2 linked regions of the Halorhodospira halophila genome follow. The protein of the gene in region 1 interacts with the protein of each later gene in a pairwise test. Links are inferred from orthologs where the notes say so. Each region holds a gene or a part of one and is shown on either strand. Other genes may lie near its edges.

What was found. Proteins that work in one complex are often made in the same cells at the same time.
Region 2: the proteins of cysK (region 1) and cysE interact in binary tests that used the Escherichia coli proteins (3 or more experiments, as listed by UniProt). The link is inferred for Halorhodospira halophila from one-to-one orthologs.

What each region holds. Positions count from the first base shown.
Region 1 is NZ_NHSN01000009.1:83,014-91,033, forward strand. Bases 2,500-5,259 are described here. They hold cysK (cysteine synthase A), read right to left. Parts: upstream 4,490-5,259; coding sequence 3,509-4,489; downstream 2,500-3,508. Other genes in these bases: putA (bifunctional proline dehydrogenase/L-glutamate gamma-semialdehyde dehydrogenase PutA), read left to right, coding at 2,500-3,128; phbB (acetoacetyl-CoA reductase), read left to right, coding at 4,675-5,259. Also shown: more of putA, read left to right, coding at 1-2,499; more of phbB, read left to right, coding at 5,260-5,421; CCR79_RS03215 (ComEA family DNA-binding protein), read right to left, coding at 5,466-5,762; pyrF (orotidine-5'-phosphate decarboxylase), read right to left, coding at 5,893-6,603; lipopolysaccharide assembly protein LapB, read right to left, coding at 6,600-7,769; CCR79_RS03230 (LapA family protein), read right to left, coding at 7,775-8,020.
Region 2 is NZ_NHSN01000025.1:64,835-71,868, forward strand. What follows is about bases 3,080-6,043. They hold cysE (serine O-acetyltransferase), read right to left. Parts: upstream 4,974-6,043; coding sequence 4,185-4,973; downstream 3,080-4,184. Other genes in these bases: rlmN (23S rRNA (adenine(2503)-C(2))-methyltransferase RlmN), read right to left, coding at 3,080-3,249; ndk (nucleoside-diphosphate kinase), read right to left, coding at 3,230-3,655; CCR79_RS09660 (HesB/IscA family protein), read right to left, coding at 3,788-4,117; CCR79_RS09670 (RNA methyltransferase), read right to left, coding at 4,996-5,730; CCR79_RS09675 (inositol monophosphatase family protein), read left to right, coding at 5,803-6,043. Outside these bases: hisS (histidine--tRNA ligase), read right to left, coding at 1-814; CCR79_RS09640 (helix-turn-helix domain-containing protein), read right to left, coding at 819-1,403; CCR79_RS09645 (tetratricopeptide repeat protein), read right to left, coding at 1,400-2,143; more of rlmN, read right to left, coding at 2,140-3,079; more of CCR79_RS09675, read left to right, coding at 6,044-6,612; CCR79_RS09680 (O-succinylhomoserine sulfhydrylase), read right to left, coding at 6,626-7,034.

The DNA of each region.
Region 1 (8,020 bases):
CCGTCGAGCGCCAACCCCTGGCCGCGGCCTATCGCATCGACGAGCCCACCCGCAGCCAGGCCCTAATCCGGGAGGCCGAGTGCGACCCGCAGACCCGGGCGCGTATCCAGGAGCGGGCCCGCACCCTGGTCCACGGCATGATCCGTGCCCAGCGCCGCCAGTCCTCGCTGACCGCGCTGCTCCACGAGTACGACCTCTCCAGCGAGGAAGGGGTCGCGCTCATGTGCCTGGCCGAAGCGTTACTGCGCATCCCCGACGCCCCCACGGCCGATCGGCTGATCCACGACAAGCTCGGCGCCGGAGGCTGGTCATCGCACCTGGGCCGCGACCGCCGCCTGCTGGTCAACGCCGCCACCCTGGGCCTGGCGCTGACCGGGCGGATCCTCGATGCCGGCGAAGCCGAACGCTGGTTCGGGGCTCAACTGCGCGGTGCCATGGCGCGCCGGGGGGCGCCACTGATCCGCCGCGCGGTGCGCCGCTCCATGGGCCTGCTCGGCGAGACCTTTGTCCTCGGCCGCGACATCCCCGAGGCGCAGCGGCGTGCCCGCAAGCTCGAAGCCAAGGGGTACCGCTACTCCTACGACATGCTCGGCGAAGCGGCGCGGACCGATGCCGACGCCGAGCGCTTCTTCCAGGCTTACTGCGCAGGGATCGAACACTTTGGCCGCAGCGCCGACCCCAACGCATCGATGGACGCCCGCGCCGAGGTCTCGGTGAAGCTCTCGGCCCTCGACCCGCGCTTCGAGCCCGGCCAGGAGGAACGCGTCCGGGAGACGGTCATCCCACGGCTGCAGGCGCTCTGCCGACGGGCCCGGGAGGCCGGCATCGCCCTGTGCGTGGACGCCGAGGAAGCGGCCCGGTTGGATCTGACCCTGGACGTGCTCGAGGCGGTGATGGCCGACCCCGAACTGGCCGACTGGCACGGCCTGGGGATCGCGGTGCAGGCCTACCAGAAGCGGGCGCCGGAGTGGATCGAGTGGCTCGCCGAACGGGCGCGGCACCACCAGCGACGGCTGCGGGTCCGCCTGGTCAAGGGCGCCTACTGGGACACCGAGGTCAAGGACACCCAGATCCAGGGCCTCGACGACTACCCCGTTTTCACGCGGAAGGCGGCCAGCGACGTCTGCTTCCTGGCCTGCGCCCGGCGCATGCTGCGCTACCCCGAACAGATCTACCCCCAGTTCGCCACCCACAACGCCCACACGGTGGCCGCCGTGCTGGAACTGGCCGAAGAGCAACCCTTCGAGTTCCAGCGCCTGCACGGCATGGCCGACGAGCTTTACGATCAACTCGTCGACGCCCGCCCCGGCCGGGGTGTCCCGGTGCGTATTTACGCGCCGGTGGGCCAGCACGAGGCCCTGCTCCCCTACCTGGTCCGTCGGCTGCTCGAGAACGGCGCCAACTCCTCCTTCGTCAACCGGATCCACGAGGGCGATGTGGAGACCCTGATCGCCGATCCGGTGGAGCACCTGCGCTCGCGCCCGACCCTGCGCCACCCCCACCTGCCGCTGCCGGCCGGGATCTTCGGCCCGGACCGAACCAACAGCCGCGGCATCGACTTCTCCAACCGCCAGGAGACCGCGACCCTGGCCGAGGCGATGACCGCCGCTGCCGAGTCCCGGCGTGAGGCGCGGCCGATCATCAACGGCCGTGGCGCCCCCGAAGCCGACGGCACCTGGGCCGACGTCTGCAGCCCCACCGACACCGGGCAGCGGGTGGGCAGCGTGCTGTGGGCCGGCCCCGAACACCTGGAGCAGGCCCTGGCCGGCGCCGCCGCAGCGTGGCCGCGCTGGGCCGCCACACCGGTCGAAGAGCGCGCCCGCGCCCTGGAACGCCTGGCCGATCTCTACGAGGCGCACACCGCCGAACTCATGACCCTCTGCACCCTGGAGGGCGGCAAGACGCTGCGCGATGGCATCGCCGAGGTCCGCGAGGCGGTGGACTTCTGCCGTTACTACGCCGCCCAGGCGCGACGACTGATGGCTGAGCCGACGCCGCTGCCCGGCCCAACCGGCGAGACCAACACGCTACAACTCCATGGCCGCGGCACGTATCTGTGCATCAGCCCCTGGAACCTGCCGCTGGCGATCTTCACCGGTCAGATCACCGCCGCCCTGGCCGCCGGCAACGCAGTGATCGCCAAGCCGGCGGAGCAGACGCCGCTGATCGCCCAACGGGCGGTGACTCTGATGCACCAGGCGGGCATCCCTGGCGACGTGCTCCACCTGCTACCCGGCGAGGGCGGGCGCATCGGGCCGCCGCTGGTCGCCGACCGGCGCATCGACGGCGTGGCCTTCACCGGCTCGGTGGCTACGGCGCAGCAGATCCACCGCACCCTGGCCGGGCGTGACGGCCCCATCGTTCCCCTGATCGCCGAGACCGGTGGCCTCAACGCCCTGATCGTGGACTCCAGCGCCCTGCCCGAGCAGGCGGTGGTGGATGTCCTGCGCTCGGCGTTCTTCAGTACCGGTCAGCGCTGCTCGGCGCTGCGCCTGCTTTGCCTCCAGGAGGACATCGCCGAACCTTTTCTAGAGATGCTGCGCGGTGCCATGGACGCCCTGCGGGTCGGCGACCCGCGCTGGCTGGCCACCGACATCGGCCCGGTCATCGATGCCTCGGCCCGGGCCCGGCTGGAGGCCCACCATGAGGCGATGGCCGCCGCCGGCCGGGTGGTCCATCGAACACCTCTGGGCGACGCCGGAGCCCGCGGCCATTTTGTCCCCCCGTCGCTCTACCGGCTGGACGCCATCGAGGACCTGCAGGAGGAGTTCTTTGGGCCGATGCTCCACTACACCACTTGGCGGGCGGGGGAACTCGAGTCGGTGGTGGAGCGGATCAACGCCGCCGGTTATGGGCTGACGTTCGGTGTGCACAGCCGCGTCGACAGTCATCGGGATGCGGCCACGCGGGCGATCCGCGCCGGCAACGCCTATGTGAACCGGGATATCGTCGGTGCGGTGGTCGGCTCGCAGCCCTTCGGCGGCGAGGGGCTGTCGGGCACCGGTTTCAAGGCGGGCGGTCCGAACTACCTACTGCGCTTCGTCAACGAGCGGATGGTCACGGAGAACACGGCCGCGGCCGGGGGCAATGCCTCGCTCTTCGCCCTGGGCGAGGATGACGAGGCGTAAGCGGCGAGGAGCCGGCGGGCAGACGGTTCACCTGCTTGAGCGTCGACACAGCCCGGAGCCGGTGGATGCTGCGGCCGTGGGAGGCGGGGGCGCGACAAAGGCGCATTGAGCGCACCGAGCAGCGCAGCCCCCTCGGGGCATGCGGGGCGAACCTTTGCCGGTTCGCACCGCATAGCGCGTAGCGTACGAGCGCCGCGCAGCGGCGCGAGCTTTACGCGCGGCCCCGAGGGGGGAGCAGCGCAGGGGACCCCGAAGGGGTGCGCTCGTCAGCGCCGTTGTCGCGCCCCCGCCTCCCACGGCCGCAGCGAGCCGTTCTCGGGTTTCGCCCGCCGCATCGCCCAAGCAGGTGGACCGCCTGCCCTCTCACCACCGCCTGCCGTTTACGCCTCGTCGTCCAGCCCCTCGAACAGCGGGGTCGAAAGATAGCGCTCGGCGCTAGAGGCGAGGATGACCACCAGACGCTGACCGGCCAGCTCCGGGCGCGCGGCCACCCGCACCGCCGCCGCCAATGCCGCGCCGCTGGAGATCCCGCAGGGAATCCCCTCCAATCGTGCCACACGACGACTCATGGCCAGCGCCTCAGCGTCCTCCACCTGCAGGGTCTCATCCACCAGCGCGGCATCCAGGGTCTCCGGCAGGAAGCCGGCACCAATGCCCTGCAGACCGTGAGGGCCGGGTGCCCCGCCGGAGAGCACCGGCGAGCCGGCCGGTTCCACAGCGTAGGCGCGGAACCCCGGCCGACGCTCCTTGAGCAGACCGGCGACCCCGGTCAGCGTACCGCCGGTCCCCACCCCGGCGATCAGCCCGTCCACAGCGCCACCGGTGTCCCGCCAGATCTCCTCGGCGGTACCACAGCGATGGGCGCGGGGATTGGCCGGATTGCTGAACTGAGCCGGCTGGAAGCTGTCGGGGATCTCCTCGAGCAGTGCATCGGCCCGGTCGATGGCGCCGCGCATGCCCGCCGCCGGGTCGGTCAGTTCGACCCGGGCGCCGTAGAAGGCGAAGAGCTTGCGGCGCTCGGTGGACATGTTCGCCGGCATGGTCAGGATCAGCCGATAACCCCGGGCCGCGGCGATGAAGGCCAGACCGATGCCGGTGTTCCCCGAGGTGGGCTCGATCAGCGTTGAATGCCCCGGCGTGATCCGCCCCTGCGCCTCCGCCGCCTCGATCATGGCCAGGGCGATGCGGTCCTTGACCGAGCTGAGCGGGTTGAACATCTCGAGCTTGGCCAGCAGCTCGGCGGCGAGCCCCGCCTCGGCGCCCAGCCGCGGCAGGCGCACCAGGGGCGTGCGGCCGATGGTGGCCACGAAGTCGTCGTAGATCCGCCCGCTTTCCGGCGCGGGCCCCTCCGTCTTTGTCATTCCACCTCCCCAAAAAAGGATTCGCAGGAGCGTTTCCATCCCGCAGCATAACCCACCGCCACGCTGCGCTGCGTCATTTGCAAAAGGATGCATAGCCCCTATTCTGGGGAAAAAGCCGCAGGCAGCCGCTCCTGCCAAGGCGGCACGACCACGGACAAGGAACGGCATCGAAGGGGGAGAACCTTATGAGCCAGAAGACGGCACTGGTAACCGGCGGGCTCGGCGGTCTCGGCGCGGCGGTGTGCGAGCGCCTGGGCCGCAGCGGACACACCGTGGTGACCACCTACACCTCGGACAACGGCCGTGTCGACAAGTGGCGGGAGCGGCTCCAGGAGCGCGGCGTGACGACGCCGGTGCACGCGGTCCAGTGCGACGTAGCCGACTGGGACTCCTGTGCCGCCATGGCCGAGGCGGTGCGTGAACGCGCCGGCCCGGTCGACATCCTGGTCAACAACGCCGGCATCACCAAGGACGGCAGCTTCAAGAAGATGACCCGGGAGAACTGGGACGCGGTGATGCGCACCAACCTGGACAGCGTCTTCAACGTCACCAAGCAGTTCGCCGACGACATGGCCGACCGCGGCTGGGGCCGCGTCATCAATGTTGCCTCGGTCAATGGCCGCAAGGGGCAGTTCGGGCAGTGCAACTACGCTGCGACCAAGGCCGGCATGCACGGCTTCACCATGTCCCTGGCCCGGGAGCTGGCACGCAAGGGCGTGACGGTGAACACCGTCTCGCCGGGCTATCTGGCCACCGACATGGTCATGTCCATGAAGGAGGAGGTACGTCAGCAGATCATCGAGACCATCCCGGTGCAGCGGCTCGGCGAGCCCGACGAGGTGGCCTCGCTGATCGAGTATCTCGCCTCGGAGGACGCCGGCTTCATCACCGGCGCCAACCTCGACATCAACGGCGGCCTGCACATGGAGTGATCGCCGGTGGCGGGGGCGGCCCCGCCGCCCCCGCCTTCACCGCCCTAGTTGGCGTCCTCCACCCGGATCCGTTCCCGGTTGTCCTCCACGTTCGCCGGGCCCACGCCGCTGACGCGACTGAGGTCGTCGGCATCCCGGAAGGGACCGTTGGCCTCGCGCTCCTCGACGATCTCGGCCGCCCGCACTTCGCCGACGCCGGTCAGCCCGGCGGCGAGTTCTTCGGCACCGGCTTCATTGATGTCCACGCCCCCGGCGGCCTGGACAGCCCCGGCGGTGAGCGTGAGTGCGGTGAGGGTCGCGGGGATGGACGCGCGGATAGCGCCGCTGAGTTGCTCAGGCATGTCGGATCCTCCTTGATGCTTGTGCCTGTAAGTCGCCACTCCCTGGCGACGGACGACACCGTCTTGCGACGGCGTCGGTATTAATGTAGCAGCCCACCCCGGCCGGGCCAATCGGGGACGGCGCCGGCGTTCACCCGGCGGCGGCAATCTCGGCGCCGATCCCGGCGGCGGCGGCGGCAGGATCGTCGGCGGCGGTGATCGGGCGGCCGACGACCAGGTAATCACATCCGGCGGCCACCGCCGCAGCCGGGGTGGCGATGCGCTGCTGATCCCCGACCGCCGCCCCGGCCGGACGCACGCCGGGGGTGACCCGAAGCAGGCCACCGCCGAAGCGCTCACCGATGGCTGCGGCCTCCTCCGGCGAGCAGACCACGCCATCGAGCCCGCTGGAACGGGCCAGCCCGGCCAGCCGCAGCACCGCCTCACGCGGCGGCCCGGCCAGGCCGATCTCCTCGAGGGTGGCGGCGTCGTGGCTGGTCAGCACGGTGACCGCCGTGAGCAGGGTCTGCCCGTCGGCAGCCGCCACCGCCTCGCCGGCGGCCTCGAGCATCCGCCGTCCGCCGAGGGCGTGGACGTTGACCATCCAGACGCCGAGTTCCGCCGCCGCACGGCAGGCACCGGCCACGGTATTGGGGATATCGTGGTACTTGAGGTCGAGGAAGACCTCGAACCCCCGCCCCTGGAGTCGCTCCACCAGCTGCGGTCCGGCGCGGGTGAACAGCTCCTTACCCACCTTCAGCCGACACAGCCGCGGATCGAGCTGCGCGGCCAGGGCCTCGGCCGGGGCCGCAGCGGGGAAGTCCAACGCCACGATCAGTCGCGGCCCGGCAGGTACGTTCATCCGCCCTCCGTCTCGTTCTGCGGTCGAATGCTCGCCCAGCTCTGGCAGCCGGGGCACTGCCAGAACAGGGTCCGCCCCGAGAAACCGCAGCGCCGGCAGCGGTAGAGGGCGCGACCGGCCTCCAGCTTCTCGAAGAGATCGAGCAGGATCTGCATCTCGCGCGGGTCGATGGGCTCACCCACCGAGTGGGTCAGCGCCACCAGGCGGCGGATGCCGTCCAGCGAGGGCTGCCGGCGCAGCATCAGCGTCAGCTCGCGGATCGCCGCCTGCGTGCCGCGGCGCTCACGGATGACCTCGGCCAGGCGGACCATCAGGCGGCCGTCCGGCATGCGCGTGACCGTATCCCGCAGGAAGGTCTCCATCTGCCCCGGGCGCCCCAGCCCGCGGTAGGCGGCGGCCAGGCCGTCGAGGATCTCGGGCAGCAGCGCCGGATCCTGCGTACCCACCGCCTCATACGCCTTGACCGCGGCCTTGTAGCGTCCCAGCTCGCGCTCCAGGTCACCGAGGAGCATGTTCGCCCGGGCACAGTCCGGGTCGGCACTCAGCGCCCGGCGTAGCGCCTTGCGGGCGTGCTCGGTGTACCCCCGGCTCAGGGCGTGGGCGGCCTGCTCGCAGCGCAACTGGCCGATCCGGACCCGATAGTCGCCCTCGCCCACCCGCTCCAGGTGCTCGGCGGTCTCGATGGCGCGGTCCCATTCGCGCTCATGCTCGTAGATGGTCAGCAGCCGGCGCAGGGCCTGATCGACGTGGGCGTCCTGCTCCACCACCTCCTGGAAGAGCTTCTCGGCCCGGTCGAAGACCCCTGCCTTCATGTAGTCCTCGCCCAGCGCGAGCAGCGCGTAGGTGCGCTGGCGTCGGGTCAGCGACGGACGGGCAATGAGGTTCTGGTGGATGCGGATGGCCCGGTCGACCTCGCCCCGCCGACGGAAGACGCTGCCCAGCGCCAGGTGGGTCTCAGCGGTATCGCTGTCGACCTCGACCATGCGGGTGAACACCTCCAGCGCCTTGTCCCGCTCCTCGTTGAGCAGGTAGTTGAGGCCCTGGAAGTAAGCATCCGAGATCGGAGGGGAGTAGGAATCGTGGTGCTCGTCACCTCCGCCGCGCCGGCCGATCCACCATCCGGAAAGGGCGGCTACTGGCAGCAGTAGCCACAGCAGCTCGTGCATCGGGGTCAGTCACTGTCTCCCAGCGGCACGCGGCGCATGGCCTGCAGCTGCCGCTCGGCGTAGCCGAGCTGCCGCCGGAGCCGGGAGACTTCGCGGCGACGGCGCCAGACGGCGCCGATGCTGGTCAGGGCGCCGAGGGCGGCGCCGACGATGAGCGTGATCACCAGGGCCACGGACAGCGCCACCTGGAACTCCGCGAAGAAGACATCCACGGCGACCGGATCCGCATTCAGCACGGAGAAGGCAAGCCC
Region 2 (7,034 bases), on another replicon or contig:
CCCATTCGAAGACCGTGCGCGTGTAGTAGTCGAGCCCCCGCACCAGCGAGGGATTCACCTCGTATTCGACGCCGGCCCGCTCAAGCAGGTTCCGTACCGTGTCGAAGTGTTCCGCCGAGGTAGCATCGAGGCAGTCCATCAGCCGTGGCGCATCGGCCATGATCTGCTGCACTTCCGGGTTCTTGCTGTCGAAGATGCGCAGCGGATTTGTCTCCAGGCGTCGCCGCGCGTCCTCGTCGAGCCGGTCCTCGTGGCGGCGCAGGTAGGCGACCAACTCCTCGCGATGGGCCGCGCGGCTCTCCGGGGTGCCGAGCGAATTGAGCTGCAGGCGCACATCGGGCAGTCCCAGCTCACGCAGCATGCGCGCGGTCATGATGATCATCTCGGCGTCGAGCTCGGGCCCGGGGATCCCGAAAACCTCGGCCCCGACCTGATGGAACTGCCGCAGCCGCCCCTTCTGCGGCCGCTCGTGCCGGAACATGGGGCCGGCGTACCAGAGCCGCGGCTCGGCATTGTGCAGCAGACCGGACTGGATGCCGGCGCGTACACAGCCGGCCGTACCCTCAGGGCGCAACGTGACGCTGTCGCCATTGCGATCGTCGAAGGTGTACATCTCCTTCTCGACGATATCGGTGACCTCACCGATGGACCGGCTGAACAGCTCGGTGCGCTCGAGCACCGGCAGCCGGATCTCGCGATAACCGTAGGCCTCCAGGACCCGGCGGATCACCGACTCGGCGCGCTGCCACAGCGGGCTCTCCTCCGGAAGGATATCCGAGAACCCGCGAACGCTCTGAATCCCCTTTTTTGACAAAACGCTACTCCGACTCCATCGACGTCCAAGGCACACCGGCGACCGGCGTGCCCACCTGCGCGGCGGAGGCCTCCCGGGCCTGTGCACCGTCCTCGCCCGGGCCTGTCGGTTCCGGCTCGCCACCATCGAGCAGGATTGCGGTCATCACCACGGCCACGGCGAGCAGCAGCACAAGGAGCATCAACGGCAACCAGCGCCGCCGGCGGCGCCCGGCCGGTCGGGGCTCAACGGCTCCCACATTGCCCACGGCCCGCTCCTCGCTGGCCGGATCGCTGCCCCGGCGCCGGTTGTACGCCTCGACCACCGCCTCGGGATCGAGTTCGACCAGGCGCGCATAGGCGCGTAGGTAACCGCGCACGAAGGTTGGCGGCGGCAGACGTTCGTCGTCATCTTCCTCGAGGGCCGTCACCCGGTCCGCCGACAGGTTGAGACTCGACCCCACCGCACGCACGGTACGCCCCTGCGCCTCACGGGCGCGGCGCAGTTGCTGCCCCGGCGACGGCCGGGCGCCCTTGTCCCCGGCATCATCCGGGGCATCGGCCCGGGGCCGCGCCCCGTCGCTGTCGTCCTGCCCCGTTTCATCAGTCATGGCCCGACCTCATCCGCGTGCAAACGTTCGTTCCACCCCGAACCAGGGAAACGCTCGGCCAGCATCTCGGCGAAGGCGGCCGCCTCCTCCGGCCGCCCCTGCTCGGCCGCCACGCGTGCCGACCAGTAAAGGCCGCGCGCCCCGGCGCCACCGCTGTCACGGGCACGTTCCAAGTCTTCGGCGGCCGCCTCCAGCGCCCCCTGGCGGTAACGCAGCTCCCCGCGCACCACACGCGCCGGGGCAAACCCCGGTGCCGCCTCGACGGCAGCATCGGCGCGGCGGGCAGCGGCATCCTCGCGCCCCGCATCGAGGGCGCAGCGGGCGGCGTTGGTCAACGGCACTTCGGCGGAATCATAGCCACCCGCCCCGGCGGCATCCCCGAAGACCTCCAGCGCCTCATCCACTTGCCCGGCACGGCACAGACTCCGCCCCCGGTTGTTCAGGATAGGCCCCGAGTCCGGAGCGGCCTGCGCGGCACGCCGATGGTATTCGTGGGCCATCTCCAGATCGCCCTGCGACTCGGCCACGAGCCCCATGCCGGAAAGCGCCTGTGGGTGTTCTCCATCGATCTGCAACGCCCGCTCCAGGCGCGAGCGGGCGGCCTCCGGCTGCGCATGGGCGATCAGATGAAGCCCTGCCCCGGCGTGGCTGTCGGCTGCGCGCTGGTCATCCGGCATCTCGGGCCCGGCAGCGCACCCGACCGCCAGCAGGGCCGCCAGCATGGGCCCCGTGCGCTTCACGCCGTTCCCGCCACCTTACTGGGCCGCGCATCGCGGATCTCGCCGACGAGCTGGCCGCACGCCCCATCGATATCATCACCACGGGTTTCGCGGATGGTCGCGGTCAGGCCGTGCTCGAGCAGTCGATCCGCGAAGCGGCGCACCCGCCGCTGTGGCGAGCGGCCGTAGCGTGCCCCCGGGTAGGGATTGAACGGGATCAGGTTCACCTTGGACGGAATCCCCCGCAGCCGCTCGATCAGCTCCCGGGCGTGCTCGTCTTGGTCGTTGACCCCATCGAGCATGACGTACTCCCAGGTGATGCGCCTATGGGGCTTGTCGGCGATGTACGCGTGGCAGGCCGGCAGCAGGCGCTCCAGAGGGTTCTTGCGATTGAGCGGAACCAGCTCGTTGCGCAGCTCGTTATTCGGAGCGTGCAGTGAGACCGCCAGACTCACGTCCGTGATGCGCTGCATCCGCTCGATGGCGTGGACCACTCCCGAGGTCGAGATCGTGACCCGACGCTTGGAGAGAACGAACCCGAAATCGTCGGTGAACACCCGCGACGCCGAGATGACCGGGTCGAAGTTGAGCAGCGGCTCGCCCATGCCCATGAAGACGATGTTGGTGATCGCCCCCTCCGGCAGGTGGCGGCGCGCGATGTGAACCTGACCGACGATCTCGGCGGCGCTGAGATTCCGCGAGAACCCGCCCTCCGCCGTAGCGCAGAAGGTGCAGCCCATCGGGCAGCCGGCCTGCGAGGAGACGCACAGCGTCCCACGCTTCGGCTCCGGGATGTAGACGGCCTCGACACAGTTGCCGTCGGCCAGGCGCACCACCCACTTGCGGGTGCCGTCGCTGGCCTGCTGGTCGGCGGCCACCTCGGGCAGACCGACCCGGGCGTTCTCGCGCAGCCGCTGGCGCAGCGCCTTGCTCAGGTCGGTCATCTCGTCGAAATCGTAGACGTGGCGCTGATGCAGCCACTGCATCATCTGCCGGGCGCGGAACCGCTTTTCGCCCAGGGCATCGAAGAAAGCGGCCAGCCGCGGCCGATCGAGCCCGAGCAGCTCGACCGGGCCCGACTGGCGCTCGGCGTGCACCGCCTCGTGGTCAGCGGGAGCAGATCTCATCGGCCTTGAAGAAGAACTCGATCTCCTGTTCCGCCGTCTCGGGGCTGTCCGACCCGTGGACCGCATTGGCATCGATGCTCTCCGCGTAGTCGTGGCGGAGGGTGCCTGCAGCCGCCTCCTTGGGGTTGGTGGCGCCCATGATCTCGCGGTTCTTGCGGATGGCGTCCTCGCCCTCGAGAACCTGCACCATCACCGGCCCGGAGGTCATGAAGCCGACCAGGTCATTGAAGAACGGACGCTCCCTGTGCACAGCGTAGAAGCTCTCGGCCTGCTCGGTGCTCAGCCGAACCATGCGCGCAGCCACCACGCGCAGGCCAGAGCGCTCGAAGCGGGCAAGGATCTCGCCGATCGCGTTCTGCGCTACGGCATCCGGCTTGATGATGGAAAGGGTTCGCTCGACGGCCATTAGGATCTCCTGACTGATGAATGCTCGCGTTCAACAAAAAAGCCGCAGCGCTGGAATGCTGCGGCGCCTTGGGCAGTCGGACAGTCTACCCCTCCGTTCCGGGCGCCGACAATCTCGCCGCGGTTGGGCCGTTCACACGGCAAAGCTCTCGCCGCACCCACACAGATCGCGGACGTTCGGGTTGCGGAAATCGAAACGGTAATTGATACCGTCGCGCACGTAGTCCACCTCGGTGCCTTCCAGAAACGGCCGGTGCTGTTGCGCCATCACCACCTTCACCCCGTGGCTCTCGACGACAAGATCCTGATCGCCGATCTCCTCGGCGTAATCGACCACGTAGGCGAAGCCGGAGCAGCCACTGGCCTTGATCCCCAGGCGCAGGCCGTGGGCCCGGTCAGCATCCTGGCTGGCGAGCATCTTCTCGACATGCCGCGCGGCACGTTCGGTCAGGGTTACGGGCATGACTTGCCTCCTGTCACTGGGCGCGCCGTAACGGCGCATCTGTCTGCATTCTAGGGGGTTCCGGCAGCTAGCGGGAAGCGTCCCGGTGGTGCTCGCCGCACGCCTTCTCGACCGACGTCTCGTCGACCTCCAGATCCGGCACGCGGGTCTCTTCAAGCCGCCCGCCCATCTGCTGCACGGCGCTGCACAGCTCCTCAATGCGCCGATCGGTGACGTGGATATGATCGAGGATCGCGTTCACCGCCTGGGCCACCGGGTCCGGCATCTCGGTGGTCCCGTAAGCATCGAAGCCAATTCGCCGCGCCACCCGGGCTCGCTGCTCGTCCCCGTCAACGTCGCGCTTGCGCTCGCCGACCTGGCGCGCCGGGATCCCCACCATAGTCGCCCCGTCGGGGACATCCTTGAGCACCACAGCATTCGAGCCGATGCGCGCCCCGCCACCCACACGGATGGGTCCAAGCAGCTTGGCGCCGGCGCCGACCACGACGTCATTGCCCAGGGTCGGGTGGCGCTTGCCCGACTGCCAGCTGGTCCCGCCCAGGGTGACGCCGTGGTAGAGGGTGACGTCGTCGCCGATGTCTGCAGTCTCGCCAATGACCACCCCCATGCCGTGGTCGATGAAGAAGCGCCGGCCGATGCGCGCCGCCGGGTGGATCTCGATCCCCGTGACCCAGCGGCTGAACAGCCCCAGCATGCGCGCCAGCCATCGCAGCCGCCAGCGCCAGAGCCGCGCGCTGATGCGGTGCAGGATCAGGGCGTGGAAACCGGGATAGGTGGTCACCACATGGAAGGCGTTCCGGGCGGCCGGATCGCGATCCATGACACACCGGATGTCCTCACGCAGGCGTCGCAGCATCCATTTACCCTTTACAACGGTCCTACTTGCGCCAGCGGCGCGGATTGAGCACGTGGCTGAGCAGCCCGCGCAGCATCCGCACCTCGTCCTCGGTCAACCGCGCACGGCGGAAGATGTTGCGCAACCGCCGCATGGTCAGCGCGGGGTTGTGCCGGTCCAGGTAGCCGACTCGACCGGCCATCTCCTCCAGGTGAACGAAGAAGCGCTCCAGCGTATCCACGGCGGCGGGCGGCTCTTCCGTCTCGGGCTGCGGCGGTGCGCCCCCCACCTCGGCCGCCATGCGCAGCTCCCACGCTACCAGCTGCACGGACTGAGCCACATTCAGGGAACTGTAATCCGCGTCGGTCGGGATCTGCACGAGGTAGTGGCAATGATCCAGCTCGGCGTTGGTCAGGCCGGTGCGCTCCCGACCGAAGACCCACGCCAACCCCCCTTCGCCCCCCTCAGCGGCGGCCGACTCGGCCGCCGGGCGCAGCGCCAGCCGGGGCTGCCGCTCGGCGCGGATACGCGCCGAGAGCCCGAAGGCCAGACGACAGCCGGCCAGCGCCGAGGCGAGATCCGGATAGCGCTGCGCCTGCTCCAGAACCTCGCCGGCCCCGGCCGCCCGCGCGACGGCCTCCGGGTCATCGGGGTCGCACTGCGGATCCACCAGACACAGATCCCGCAGCCCCATGGTGCGCATGGCGCGCGCGGCGGCGCCGATATTGCCGGGGTGCGTGGTCCCGACCAACACAATACGAGTGCGCTCAAGGCTCAAGATGGCCTCCCGGTCTGAATCGCATCAGTTTTGCTGTTATCCTGTACCGCGTCCAGCGTAGGAGCTTTCCCGATGCACCCAATGGTCAACATCGCAGTCCGTGCCGCACGGGCTGGTGGTGATCTAATCGTCCGCAACATCGACCGCCTCGACCGCGTCCGGGTCGAGACCAAGGGACGCTACGACTTCGTCTGCGACATCGATCGCCAGGCCGAGGCGGCGATCGTGCAGACCATCCAGCGCGCCTACCCGCAGCACGCCATACTCGCCGAGGAGAGTGGCCTGCAGGGGCGCGCGCAGGGTGAGGCGGAGTATACGTGGATCATCGACCCGCTGGACGGGACGGCGAACTTCCTCCGCGGCTACCCCCACATCGGCGTGTCGATCGCTGTGCAGAAGGACGGCCAGCTGGAGGCAGCCGCCGTCTACGACCCGCTGCGCCAAGAGCTGTTCACCGCCTCACGGGGCAACGGGGCGCAGCTCGACGGCCGCCGCATCCGCGTACCGCAGCGCCGCGGGGTGGACGGGGCGATGATCGGGACCGGCTTTCCGTTCAAGAACCAGGCCCTGATGCCGGCCTACCTGCGGATGTTCTCCGCCCTGACCGAGCACGCCGAAGACATGCGCCGTGCCGGCTCCGCGGCACTGGACCTGGCCTACGTCGCCGCCGGGCGGCTGGACGGCTACTTCGAGTTGGGCCTGAAACCGTGGGACATCGCCGGCGGCACCCTGCTGGTCCGTGAGGCCGGCGGCATTGTGACGGACATCACGGGCGAGGATCGCGCCCTCGCCACCGGCCATGTCGTCGCCGGCGCCCCCAAGGTCCACAGCGGTCTGCTGAACACCATCCGCGCCCACACGGCGGATCTGCCTACCGCCTGAGCAACCCGACCGCTCAGGCGCTGCCCAGGCCGCGCTCCAGGTCGCGGATGATGTCCGCCGGATCCTCCAGGCCGACGGAGATCCGGACCAGCCCCTCGCCGATGCCGGCCGCCGCCCTCAGTTCGTCGGTGATGGTGCCGTGGGTGGTGGTCGCCGGGTGCGTGATGGTGGACTTGGTATCGCCGAGGTTGCCGGTGATCGACAGCATGCGGGTGCTATCGATCACGCGCCAGGCCGCCTCCCGTCCGCCAGCCAGCTCGAAGGCAACGATCCCGCCAAAGCCACTCTGCTGCGCCGCCGCCAGCCGGTGGTGCGGATGGTCCGGCAGCCCCGCGTAGTAGACCCGCTCGACCCGCGGATGATCCCGCAGCCACTCGGCCACCTGCTGGGCATGGCTACTGTGGGCGCGCATGCGCAGCGAA